4 regions of the Staphylococcus sp. AC872 genome follow, and region 1 is predicted to be linked to each of the others. Evidence: riboswitches for the same ligand, from Rfam matches in the RefSeq annotation. Region 1 holds a riboswitch; each other region holds the start of a gene.

Region 1 (3,219 bases):
GTTTCAAACGTGATAATGCAGCTAAACCTGAATTAGCGCATACGTTAAATGGTAGTGGTTTAGCTGTAGGTCGTACATTCGCAGCAATTGTTGAGAACTACCAAAATGAAGATGGTACTGTAACTATCCCTGAAGCCTTAGTACCATTCATGGGTGGTAAAACTCATATTCAAAAGCCAACTAAATAATTTAGATTGTTAGCGAATGACTAGCTATACAATGCGCGGTAATGAAGAGCCATCATTGCCGCGTATTTTTTTATGTCAATAACCTAAAGTATGAGGGTAGGGGAGGGACATTAAGTAAAATTTAGATGCAAAATAGTGGGGGGGGAGTCTAACTATTTATAGAAAATTCTGTCATATTTAAAATATTGTGATGACGGAATTTTAAAAGTGAGGGTTGTCTGACGTAACACATACCGACGTCTAAAGTGATTGCCGTTTTCATCATTGTATATTAGACTTGAGTTTATTATTTAAACGTAAATGCGTTTGTAACTAGAAAGGGGGAGACAAGATGACCCATCTCACATTTATACAAGGTGTTAAAGAATGCATTCCAACATTATTAGGGTATGCAGGTGTTGGTATTTCATTTGGCATCGTTGCTGCATCTCAAAAGTTTAGTTTATTAGAAATTATATTACTTTGTTTGATTATTTATGCTGGTGCGGCGCAATTTATTATATGTGCGTTAGTTATAGCTGGAACACCCATAACAGCGATAGTGTTAACAACATTTATTGTTAATTCACGTATGTTTTTATTAAGTATGACGTTAGCACCCAATTTTAAGTCTTATGGTTTATGGAATCGAATTGGACTTGGTTCTTTAGTAACCGATGAAACATTTGGTGTAGCCATCACGCCTTATTTAAAAGGTGAGCCAATTAACGATCGTTGGTTGCATGGTTTAAACATCACAGCATATTTGTTTTGGACCTTTTCTTGTGTAGTTGGTGCTATATTCGGCAAATATATTTCGAATCCAGAGATGTTAGGATTAGATTTTGCGATTACAGCTATGTTTGTATTTTTAGGTATTGCTCAATTTGAATCTGTTAAAAAGTCTAAGATCAACATTTATCTTGTGCTGATTCTATGCGTCATTGTGATGATGTTAACGTTAAGCTTTGTTATGCCCTCGTATGTAGCGATTATAATATCTGCGGTTGTCGCATCTACATTAGGGGTGGTGATGGACAGATGATGACAGATCAACATATGTTAATCATTATTATTCTATGTGGTATTGTTACGATTTTAGTCAGAGTGATTCCATTTATGATGATTTCACGAGTAAATCTACCAGATGTTATTATTCAATGGTTATCCTTTATACCTATCACACTTTTTACAGCACTTGTCTTGGACGGTATTATTCAACAACATGAAGGTAGTGTAGGCTATACACTCAATGTGCCATTCATTATTGCATTAATACCAACTGTATTATTAGCCATATATACGAGAAGCCTAACCTGGACCATTTTAGGCGGTATTGCATTTATCGCTCTATTGAGATTCTTTCTATAGAAATCAAGGTCTACATATTGAATTTCGTGATAGAGTTAGTTAAAATTTAAGTAGTTAGAAAATTTAGATAATTAATATATTTATTCAAAACTTAATCATAAAATCTTATTCAGAGAAGTTGAGGGACTTGGCCCATAGACGCTTCAGTAACCGGCTATAAAGAATACGAGTACGGTGCTAAAACCAACGAGCACTCGAATGATAAGTACTGAACCGCTTCTTACTTCTCATAGAGTAAGAAGCTTTTTTATTTAAAGGAGGATGGATTCATATATGTCGAATTATACAGTTGATACATTAGAATTAGGCCAATTCACGACAGAGTCTGGAGAAACGATACAAAACTTAAAATTAAAATATGAACATGTAGGTTATCCTGGACAACCATTAGCATTAGTTTGCCATGCATTAACTGGCAATCATCTTACATATGGTACAGATGAACATCCAGGTTGGTGGCGTGAAATTATTGATGGTGGTTATATGCCTATCAATGATTATCAATTTTTAACATTCAACGTCATAGGGAGTCCATTTGGTTCAAGTTCAAAGCATAATGATCCACATTTTCCAGATCATTTAACATTAAGAGATATCGTACGTGCACTTGAGAAGGGGATAGAAGCATTAGGGTTTAATAAAATAGATATTTTAATCGGTGGGAGTTTAGGTGGTATGCAAGCGCTCGAATTACTTTATAATCGACGATTCCAAGTAGATAAAGCGGTTATACTTGCTGCTACAGATAAAACCTCATCGTACAGTTGTGCCTTTAATGAGATTGCTAGACAAGCGATTCATATCGGAGGTAAAGAAGGTTTAAGTATTGCTCGACAATTAGGATTTTTAACCTATCGATCTTCTAAAAGTTATGATCAACGCTTCACACCTGAAGAGGTAGTTAGTTATCAACAACATCAAGGGAACAAGTTCAAAGAATCCTTTGATTTATCATGTTATTTAACACTGCTGGACGTCTTAGATAGTCATAATATTGATAGAGGCAGAGATGATGTTGATAAAGTGTTTAAATCATTAGACACAAAGGTATTAACGATGGGATTCATAGATGATTTGTTATATCCAGATGATCAAGTATTAGCGGCAGGACAACGTTTTAAATATCATCGACACTTTTTTGTACCAGATAATGTGGGGCACGATGGTTTCTTACTTAACTTTGAAGATTGGGCACCTAATTTATATCACTTTTTAAATGCGAAACATATTCGACGATAATGACTATTTTTATAATCATAAAATAAGTTGTATTTCACTCTAAAGTACTGCTAGAATTGACCGACATAAATACCAGTAGTACTTTATTGTTTATTTTTTTCAAAGAGGTTAAAATGGTAATTATAGTCAAAAAAAGTATGGGAGTGGCGTGTGTGTTTTCAAAAATACAACCTAAAGCAACTATTATAGGTACATTAGCATTAGTGATAGTCGCTTTAGTAACACATGTATTACCTATTCTCGGCTTAATTTTATGTTTATTTGCAACAATCCCAGGTGTCGTATTATGGAACAAATCTATTCAGTCATTTGGAATTAGTGCCTTAGTAACAGTTATAATTACAACATTATTAGGTAATACATTCGTCTTAAGTATGATGGTTTTAGTGATTTTAACGAGTTTAATCATTGGACAATTACTTAAGGAAAGAGCAACAAAAGA
Region 2 (3,219 bases), on a different contig from region 1:
TCCCCTTTTCTTTAGCGTTTATCAATTTTGTTTGTAACCCAGTCACCAATAAATTGGATGATGAATACAATGATTAAGATGAAAACTGTTGAAACTAAAATAACGTCTTTTTGATTTCGAGTGAAACCTGTTAAGTAAGCTAAGTTACCTAAACCACCAGCACCGATAACTCCGGCAATTGCTGTAGATCCCACTAATGCAATTGCTGTTACTGTTAAACCTGATACTAACGCCGGCATTGCTTCAGGTAGTAATACTTTTCTTACTACAGTCCAAGTATTAGCACCCATAGACCACGCTGCCTCAATTACCCCTTTATCTATCTCTTTGAAAGCAATTTCTACTAATCTAGCCTAGAATGGCGCTGCACCTATGATTAATGCAGGTAGTGCACCTGTTGGACCACTTATTGTGCCTAAAACGACACTTGTAAATGGTATTAATAACAAGATTAAAATGATGAACGGTATCGCTCTAAATAGGTTCACGATAAATGAAACGATTGAATAAAATATTCTTGCCACTTTTGAATGACTCTTAGCCGATAAAAATAATAAAACACCTAAAATCAATCCAAATATAAAAGCAAATATTGTTGATACGACAGTCATATAAAGTGTTTCAACAATGGCTTGCCAAACTTCTGGCCATTGGACGTTCGGCATTGTAATCATTTCTTGGAGTATTTCTCCAACTGACTTACCCATGTCTTAACACCTCCACATTCACATGTTTCTCATTAAGATTAGATTTGAAATCTTCGAAATTTTCAGAACTTATAAAAGGTATATGGATAACTAAAAATCCTAATGTACCATTTCTTGTATTTTTAATGTCAGCTTCTAAAATATTAACGTCAATCTGATGCGTTTTTGTAATGTACGATACAATTGGTTGAGTCGTATTTTCACCGTTAAAATTCAATCTAACTATGTAAGCATTGTTATCTAATGGTTCTAACGCATCTAATGATTCCTCAAAATCCTCATTTAAATCATCTTTTACAAATCGTCTCGTTACTTCGTGTTGTGGATTTTCAAATACTTGGCTAACTTGACCTTGTTCTATCACGCGTCCGTTTTCCATAACTGCGACTTCATCACAAATTCGGCGAATCACTTGCATTTCATGTGTGATTAACACGATTGTTAAATTTTGTTGCTCACGTATTTTTAATAATAAGTCTAAAATTTCATCTGTAGTTTGAGGATCAAGTGCACTTGTAGCTTCATCACAAAGCAATACTGTCGGATCATTGGCTAATGCTCTGGCAATACCAACTCTTTGTTTCTGTCCACCAGACAACTCAGATGGATAAGCATTTTCTCGTCCCTTCAAGCCTACAAGTTCTATTAATTCATTTGCCTTACGTTTTGCTTCTCCTCTAGATAATCCTGCAATTTCTAGTGGGAATGTAATATTTTTAAGTACAGTTCTCGACCATAGTAAATTAAAATGTTGGAAAATCATACTTACTTTTTGGCGCTTCTTACGTAAATCTGACTTCGATAATTGACTTATGCTATCTCCATCAATAATAACTTCTCCAGAAGTGGGTGCTTCTAAATTATTAAACATTCTAATTAAGGTACTCTTACCTGCTCCAGAAAAACCAATCACCCCAAAAATGGAACCGGATTGAATGTTTAAATCAACGTGATCTACAGCGAGTACGTCTTTATTTTTCGTATGATATCGTTTCACGATTTGTTTTAACTCAATCACGTTAATGCCTCCTTGTTTATAACTAATACAAATTAAAAAATGCTTCCTCAAAACTTTAGACTGTTTGAGAAAGCATTTTAAAATATCTTTCTCTCATCTTCTAAAGTTTACCTTTATGTGAATTGGCACCATTTCTATATAAGACGGTTGCCGGGCTTCGTAGGGCACATCCCTCCACCTCTCTCGATAAGAGTGTTTGCATGATTTAATTTTATTTAATCCTACCATCACGGTAGAGATTCGTCAATAATTATTTTAAATTTTCTAACAAATAAGGAACAGACCTAAACGCATACAATCTTTTTACTTCTTTATCCTTATTCATTAACATTAATACTGGTACTGACATAATTTGATGTGTTTCACTAAACTTTGGATGAAAGTTCATATCAATTTTCTTAACCGGAAGTTTCAAAATTTCATTTGCAATATCCAACATTCTTTCAGACACTTTACATGTACCGCATGTAGGCGTATATCCGAAAATGAGATGTTTATCTTCACCAAAGTTTTCAGTCACATCGTCTATTTCGATTGATTTACTCATTCACTAAAACTAACCTTTCAGTTTTTAAATTAGGTATAAGGGATTTCTCTTTTTTGCAATTAAATCCATGTTTGGTAAGTACATGCGCTAAATAATTTTTAGGACAATTGGCCACTTCGCAAAATGTTTTATCTACAAAAATATGTTCAGACTCACTTAAATACCGTTTGAACCATTTTCTAATTCGATCCCCTTCGTCATCTGAATCAGCTAAGACGAAAACTTGTTTACCATAAAGTGATTCTATCATATCATCTATCTTATCTATACTCATAGTACCATGCGTACAAATAATACTTACTGGTTCTGCAATGACTTGCTGCACTCGTTTTTTATCAGATTTACCTTCAACAATGATTACTTTATTCACAATAGTCATAAGTATTCACCCTTTAAAAATCGAAAATTAGCTATCACTATTTAATTCCACGAAGATGCTATTTATAAAACATATACTACAAAAACTTAAAATGAATTAACCATTTCATTACACTGTTAATATCTTTTTTACAAATAGCATCAATGTCTTTTTAAATCTAAGTTCATCAGATTATATGTACGCATGCCTATAAAATTCTTCCTTCGGTTCGCCTCTGCTTTCGCAATGGCATAAGTGTTTCTAAAATCTAAAGATTTAAGAAACACTAAAAAAAACTCCTTGATACGAGATCGAGGAGTTTGCAAATATTATTCGCCAATCATTTCTGAATATTGTTCTGCTGATAATAATTCGTCAATTTGGCTTTCGTCACTAATTTCTACTTTAACCATCCATGCTTTTTCGTATGGTGATTCGTTTACAAATTCAGGACTATCTTCTAATTCTTCATTAACTTCAACTACTTTACCAGTAATTGGTGCATATAATTCAGATACAGTTTTTACAGATTCAACACTACCGAAAGTGTCGCCTTCGTTTAATTCATCATCAGTTTCAGGTAATTCAA
Region 3 (3,219 bases), on a different contig from region 1:
CGGATACCCAATTAAAATAGCAATCAGCCCACATACTCCAAGCATGATTGGATAAATACTATAAGGTACAAGTAAGAATGGTGAGATACCAGCCACTCCTGCAGCTGAAATAACTTGAGGACTATATGGTAATAAGCCTTGGAAACATCCACCAAATATATCTAAAATACTAGCTGATTTACGTGGATCAACATCATATTCATCTGCTATATTTTTAGCTAATGGTCCTGACATAATGATTGAAATAGTATTATTAGCTGTTGCAATATCTGCTACACTAACTAAACTGGCAATACCTATTTCAGCCCCACGTTTAGATTTCACGCGCCCTCTAACTACATTTAACAACCAATCTATACCGCCATTATGTTGAATAAGTCCTACTAAACCACCAATTAATAGGGCAATCATCGCAATATCTTCCATACCTATAATCCCTTTAGATACAGCACTTAGTAATCCTTTCCAACCAAATGAGCCATCAATAAGACCAATGATTCCAGATAAAACTGTTCCACCAATAAGAACGATAATCACATTGACACCAACTAGCGCTAGAATCAACACCAATAGATATGGAATGACTTTAACTAATTGGAAATCATAACTTTTAGAATGATCCATGGAAATACCATTTGTTAGGAAAAATAGTACAACTATAGTTAATATCGCACCTGGTAAAACAATTCTAAAGTTTACTTTAAATTTATCTTTCATCTTCGTATGTTGTGTACGTACAGCCGCTATCGTAGTATCAGAAATCATAGAAAGATTATCTCCAAACATAGCGCCACCAACTACTGTAGCCATAGATAATGCTGCAGAGACATCTGTTGCTTGCGCAAAGCCAAATCCTACTGGTGCAATAGCTGCTACTGTGCCTACTGATGTTCCCATTGAAATAGAAACAAACATACAAATGATAAATAAACCTACTATAATTAAATTTTCAGGGATGAGAGACAATCCCAAATTTACAGTAGAAGTCACGCCACCCATTTTCTCTGTAGTCGTAGAAAATGCGCCTGCTAAAATAAAGATAAGCATCATTAAAATAATATTTGAATGACCTGCACCTTTAGTAAACACTTCAACTTTAGTGGCAAATTTTTCTTTGCGATTCATCAACAAAGCAACGATTACTGTAATCGTTATCGCAACATTTAACGGCATCGTCGTGAAATCACCCGAGATGATACCTACACCTAAAAATAACAACATAAATAATAATAACGGAAATAACGCCCAAGCATTACCCTTTTTAGTTTCTTTCATCATTAGACCTACTTCCTTACAAAAAATACCTCTTTTCCTTATGATAAAGAAAAGAGGTCCATCTACAACGATTATCCCCTTATCTTCAAACCTAGACAGGTTACTGGAATTGGCACATGATTCAATGTTGCCGAAGCTTCATAGGGCCAGTCCCTCCACTTCTCTTGATAAGTGATTCATATTTAACGTTTACGTTACAAGATAATTCCTATGACGTCAATCATAAATTATAACTTCGTCGTAAAATATTTTTCATAAATAATTAATGCAACAGCAACTACGAATAACATTGCAATAGCTATACCAAAGACGATCCACCATTTTAAATAAAGTGATACAATCATTAAAATAATAGAAATGATCGTCATACTAATCATCAGTATTTTAAATTGTCGTTCACGTTGTTGAGAGATCACTTTATAATCTCGATGATTTTTCCTTTGTGTATCATCATCAATTTGTAATTTAGTTTCTATATAAAAAACAAACGCCATAGTTACCATTAGGATTAAGAAACCAATCCATACATGGGATTGTGATATTAGCACTATTCCGGCATAACCTAAATACAAACACCCCGCAATAATACCTAATAACCGGTCGATTGTTTGATTAATCCATATGATATTATTTTTAATATTTTTATTAACAAAATACAGATTTTTTAATGCATTGGTTAAAGCAAATAAAAGTATTAAAATGATTAAAAACCATTGATTTTTAGTAAATAACGAAAATATAACTATAGCGATTATACCTATTATGAACGGAGCAACCCTTATAAACCTATCTTTCACCATGTCATAACCTCCTTTAGATATAAGATTTAATTTGCATGTCCTCGTATAAAATGCCAATCCCTTAAATATATAGGGTATTTTTTAATTAAATTTCATTCTTCAAAAAGGTTAATAATTTTATATTTTTATTTTACATTAAACATATTTTTATTCCAAATTCATAATAAAATTGGATATAGTTATCATATAATTTGTCACAAAAAAATAGTCGATAAAGTATTAACACTTTATCGACCAACTTATATTCATTAGTTAATTTGAATACCGCCTGTCACACCGAAGACTTGTCCAGTTGTATAACTTGATTCTTCAGATGCTAATAGGACATATGTTCCTGATAATTCAACAGGTTGTCCTGCACGGCCAAGTGGTGTTTCCTTACCAAATTCAGGAATATTTCGTTGTGGTTGTCCACCAGTAATTTGTAATGGTGACCAAAATGGTCCTGGGGCTACACAATTGACACGAATACCTTTTGCGCCAAGTTCTTCTGATAAACTTTTTGTTAATGAGATAATTGCAGCTTTCGAAGCGGCATAATCATGTAAAATAGGACTTGGATTATATCCTTGAACAGATGATGTTGTTGTAATTGATGCACCTGGTTGTAAATATTCTAACGCTTTTTGTACTGTCCAAAATATAGGATATACATTGGTTTCAAATGTCTCTTTAAATGATTGTGTATCAAACCCTTGTATATCGTCATGGTATTGTTGATGTCCAGCTACTAATGTCACATTATCCAGCCCACCAAGTTGTTGATGTGCTTCTTCGACCATGTCATAGTTAAATTGTTCATCACGTATATCACCAGGCAGTAACACTGCTTTTTGTCCCGCTTCTTCAATCACTTGTTTAACTTCTTGTGCGTCTTTGTCTTCACTTGGAAGATAATTAATAGCAACATCTGCGCCTTCTTTAGCATAAGCAATAGCTGCTGCGCGTCCAATGGCAGAATCGCCACCAGTGACTAACATTTTATATCCTTTTAATCGACCGTGTCCGACGTATGATGTCTCACCGCAATCTGGTTCAGGTTTTAATTGGCTTTGCAAGCCTGGAAGTGGCTGCTCTTGTTGTTCATAGTCTGTTGATTTGAATTTATTTCTAGGATCTTGTGCTGACATTTCAAATTCATCTC
Region 4 (3,219 bases), on a different contig from region 1:
CTTTCAATTTTATTTAATTCATTTGTTGGTAGGAAAATATTAGCCATGATATGCATATCTTCAGGACGAATACGTTTTTCATTGACTAAACGCTCACGAATACCAATTAATCGCATATCAGTTACATATTCACTATGGTTTTTAGAGAATAGCTTTAATGCATCAATTTCTCTTTCTTTACTATTTACTGTAGCTTCATAATCTTCTTTTTGTTTCGTAACTGCCTTTTTATTCTCAATACGTTCTTTTTCTAAAGCTTCTTCATGAGATGCCTTTATACTTTGTTCTTTTTGTTGGTATTCTTCTTCTGTTTGTTGCTTAATCTTTTTCTTACTATTTAAAGCAATTAAAAATAGTACAAAAAAGATAAATGCAATGACTACTGCAACAATTAACCCTATACCAATAGGTGAAGATAAACTCATCACATCAACGCTCCTTTTATATGATCAATACAACTAATTATAAAACATAATGATGACATTTTCGACATTTAGTCGCAATTTATCTTATTATATTTCAAACATCCCATAAGTTATTTCGTTTAAACTTTGTTAATCGTATCTTTTAAAACGTTGACTTTATCTAATTTTTCCCATGGTAATAATACGTCAGTACGTCCGAAATGACCATATGCAGCGGTTTGTTTATAAATAGGTTGTTTTAAATCCAACATTTTAATGATACCAGCTGGTCTTAAATCAAAGTTTGCTCTAACCGCTTCAACTAATTCAGCCTCTGTTACTTTACCTGTTCCGAAGGTATCTATAGCTATTGATACTGGTTCAGCTACACCTATTGCGTATGCAAGTTGGACTTCACATTGTTCAGCTAATTCTGCAGCAACAATATTCTTCGCTACATATCTAGCAGCATAAGCAGCAGAACGGTCTACTTTAGTTGGATCCTTACCACTGAAGCAACCACCACCATGGCGTGCATAACCACCATACGTATCCACGATAATTTTACGTCCTGTTAATCCAGCATCCCCTTGTGGTCCACCGATTACAAAACGTCCTGTAGGATTAATATAGAATTTTGTCTTATCATCCATTAATGATTCTGGAACAGTTGGATAAATAACATGTTTTTTAATATCCTCTTGAATTTCTTCTAAAGATTTATCTTCAGCGTGTTGCGTTGACACAACAATAGTATCAATACGTTTAGGTTTATCATTTTCATCATATTCTACAGTGACCTGAACCTTACCATCCGGACGTAAATAGTCTATAATGTCATCTTTACGTACATCTGATAGACGTTTCGCTAATTGATGAGATAAGAAAATAGGTAACGGCATATAAGTATCTGTTTCGTTTGTAGCATAACCAAACATTAATCCTTGGTCACCTGCACCAGTTGCTTCAATTTCTTCTTCAGAAATATCATCACGGTATTCTAATGCTGTATCAACACCTTGAGCGATATCTGGTGATTGTTCATCAATGGCAGTTAAAACGGCCATCGTTTGTGAATCGTAACCATATTTAGCACGTGTATAACCAATTTCTTTAATGGTCTCTCTTACAACTTTCGGAATATCAACATATGTCGTCGTTGATATTTCACCTGAAATTAATGCCATTCCAGTTGTCACTGTAGTCTCACAAGCCACACGTGCATTAGGGTCGTCTTTAAGAATTTCGTCTAAGATTGCATCAGATACCTGATCAGCAATTTTATCTGGATGTCCTTCAGTTACTGATTCTGAAGTAAATAATCGTTTATTGTTAGTCATGTTTTGCTCCTTTTAAAATATATTACGATAATTCTCTTTTATTTGAGCTAAATAAAAGAGCCTTCTACTACTACCTAGATAGAGTGAAGGCTCTTATACGTCCATTCGCTCTTATCGTTCAGACATTATACGTCTGCAAACGGTTTGGCACCTTTCTTTTTATATGTAAAAAGAGGTTGCTGGGTTTCATTGGGTCCATGTCCCTCCACCACTCAGGATAAGAGAATCCGTTAAAATTAATACTACCTAATAAGAGAATTAATGTCAATTTATGATTTAAGTTATTTTAGTAATAATTTACGGTGGATTAATTAAATTGATATGTTATACTATTGAAATGTAAAGGCTTACATTATAACTATCTGGAGGGATTAAGTATGTCGATTGATACATACTCTGAAACGACTAAAATTAAACAATTATTAGAAAAACCATCAACAAAGTTTCAACTATCAACAACTCAACTTTACAATAAAATATTAGATAATAATGAAGGTGAACTTACTGAATTAGGTGCTATTAATGCTAGCACTGGTAAATACACTGGCCGCTCACCTAAGGATAAGTTTATCGTTACTGAACCTTCATATAGAGATAATGTAGATTGGGGAGACGTCAATCAACCTATCGATGAAGAAACATTTTTAAAGCTTTACAATAAAGTATTAGACTACTTAGGCAAGAAAGACGAATTATATGTTTTTAATGGTTACGCAGGTAGTGATAAAGATTCACGTTTGAAATTAACTGTCATTAACGAATTAGCATGGCATAATTTATTTGCACATAACATGTTCATTCGTCCTGAATCTAAAGAAGAAGCAAAATCAATCAAACCTAACTTTACAATTGTATCTGCACCACATTTCAAAGCTGATCCTGAAGTTGATGGCACGAAGACTGAAACGTTTGTCATTGTGTCATTTAAACATAAAGTGATTTTAATCGGTGGTACAGAATATGCTGGGGAAATGAAAAAAGGTATCTTTTCAGTAATGAATTACCTATTACCTATGCAAGATATTATGAGTATGCATTGCTCTGCTAACGTGGGAGAAAAAGGCGATGTAGCACTATTCTTTGGTTTATCAGGTACAGGTAAAACAACGTTGTCAGCTGATCCTGAAAGAAAATTAATCGGTGACGATGAACATGGTTGGAATAAAAATGGCGTGTTCAACATTGAAGGTGGTTGTTATGCAAAAGCAATCAATCTTTCAAAAGAAAAAGAGCCACAAATTTATGATGCTATTGAATACGGCACTATCTTAGAAAACACAGTCGTTAAAGAAGACGGTACTGTTGATTTCGATGATAATAAATTCACTGAAAATACAAGAGCAGCTTATCCTATTCATCATATTGATAATATTGTATTACCTTCAAAAGCAGCACATCCTAATACGATTATCTTTTTAACTGCAGATGCATTTGGAGTGATTCCTCCAATTTCAAAATTAAATAAAGATCAAGCA

Evidence for each region. Region 1 has a riboswitch for S-adenosylmethionine ahead of metX (homoserine O-acetyltransferase MetX). Riboswitches for the same ligand answer to the same signal wherever they lie in the genome.
Region 2: linked by a shared signal. The riboswitch ahead of ACZ267_RS08415 (methionine ABC transporter ATP-binding protein) and the one ahead of metX (homoserine O-acetyltransferase MetX) in region 1 are both predicted to bind S-adenosylmethionine.
Region 3: linked by a shared signal. The riboswitch ahead of ACZ267_RS00775 (Na+/H+ antiporter NhaC family protein) and the one ahead of metX (homoserine O-acetyltransferase MetX) in region 1 are both predicted to bind S-adenosylmethionine.
Region 4: linked by a shared signal. The riboswitch ahead of metK (methionine adenosyltransferase) and the one ahead of metX (homoserine O-acetyltransferase MetX) in region 1 are both predicted to bind S-adenosylmethionine.

The regions. Positions count from the first base shown of each region.
Region 1 covers NZ_CEEDKW010000003.1:179,123-182,341, forward strand. The annotation lists gene serS (serine--tRNA ligase) at 1-188, shown strand, start outside; gene ACZ267_RS06635 (AzlC family ABC transporter permease) at 520-1,212, shown strand; gene ACZ267_RS06640 (AzlD domain-containing protein) at 1,209-1,538, shown strand; SAM riboswitch class I at 1,641-1,746, shown strand; gene metX (homoserine O-acetyltransferase MetX) at 1,812-2,777, shown strand; gene ACZ267_RS06650 (YybS family protein) at 2,915-3,219, shown strand, end outside.
Region 2 covers NZ_CEEDKW010000004.1:234,900-238,118, reverse strand. The annotation lists partial or broken gene ACZ267_RS08420 (methionine ABC transporter permease) at 12-707, opposite strand; gene ACZ267_RS08415 (methionine ABC transporter ATP-binding protein) at 700-1,725, opposite strand; SAM riboswitch class I at 1,816-1,918, opposite strand; gene ACZ267_RS08410 (thioredoxin family protein) at 1,976-2,272, opposite strand; gene ACZ267_RS08405 (toprim domain-containing protein) at 2,265-2,651, opposite strand; gene gcvH (glycine cleavage system protein GcvH) at 2,960-3,219, opposite strand, start outside.
Region 3 covers NZ_CEEDKW010000001.1:133,161-136,379, forward strand. The annotation lists gene ACZ267_RS00775 (Na+/H+ antiporter NhaC family protein) at 1-1,275, opposite strand, end outside; SAM riboswitch class I at 1,352-1,449, opposite strand; gene ACZ267_RS00780 (hypothetical protein) at 1,503-2,075, opposite strand; gene ACZ267_RS00785 (SDR family oxidoreductase) at 2,324-3,205, opposite strand.
Region 4 covers NZ_CEEDKW010000006.1:78,499-81,717, forward strand. The annotation lists gene ACZ267_RS10000 (NERD domain-containing protein) at 1-425, opposite strand, end outside; gene metK (methionine adenosyltransferase) at 545-1,744, opposite strand; SAM riboswitch class I at 1,853-1,968, opposite strand; gene pckA (phosphoenolpyruvate carboxykinase (ATP)) at 2,122-3,219, shown strand, end outside.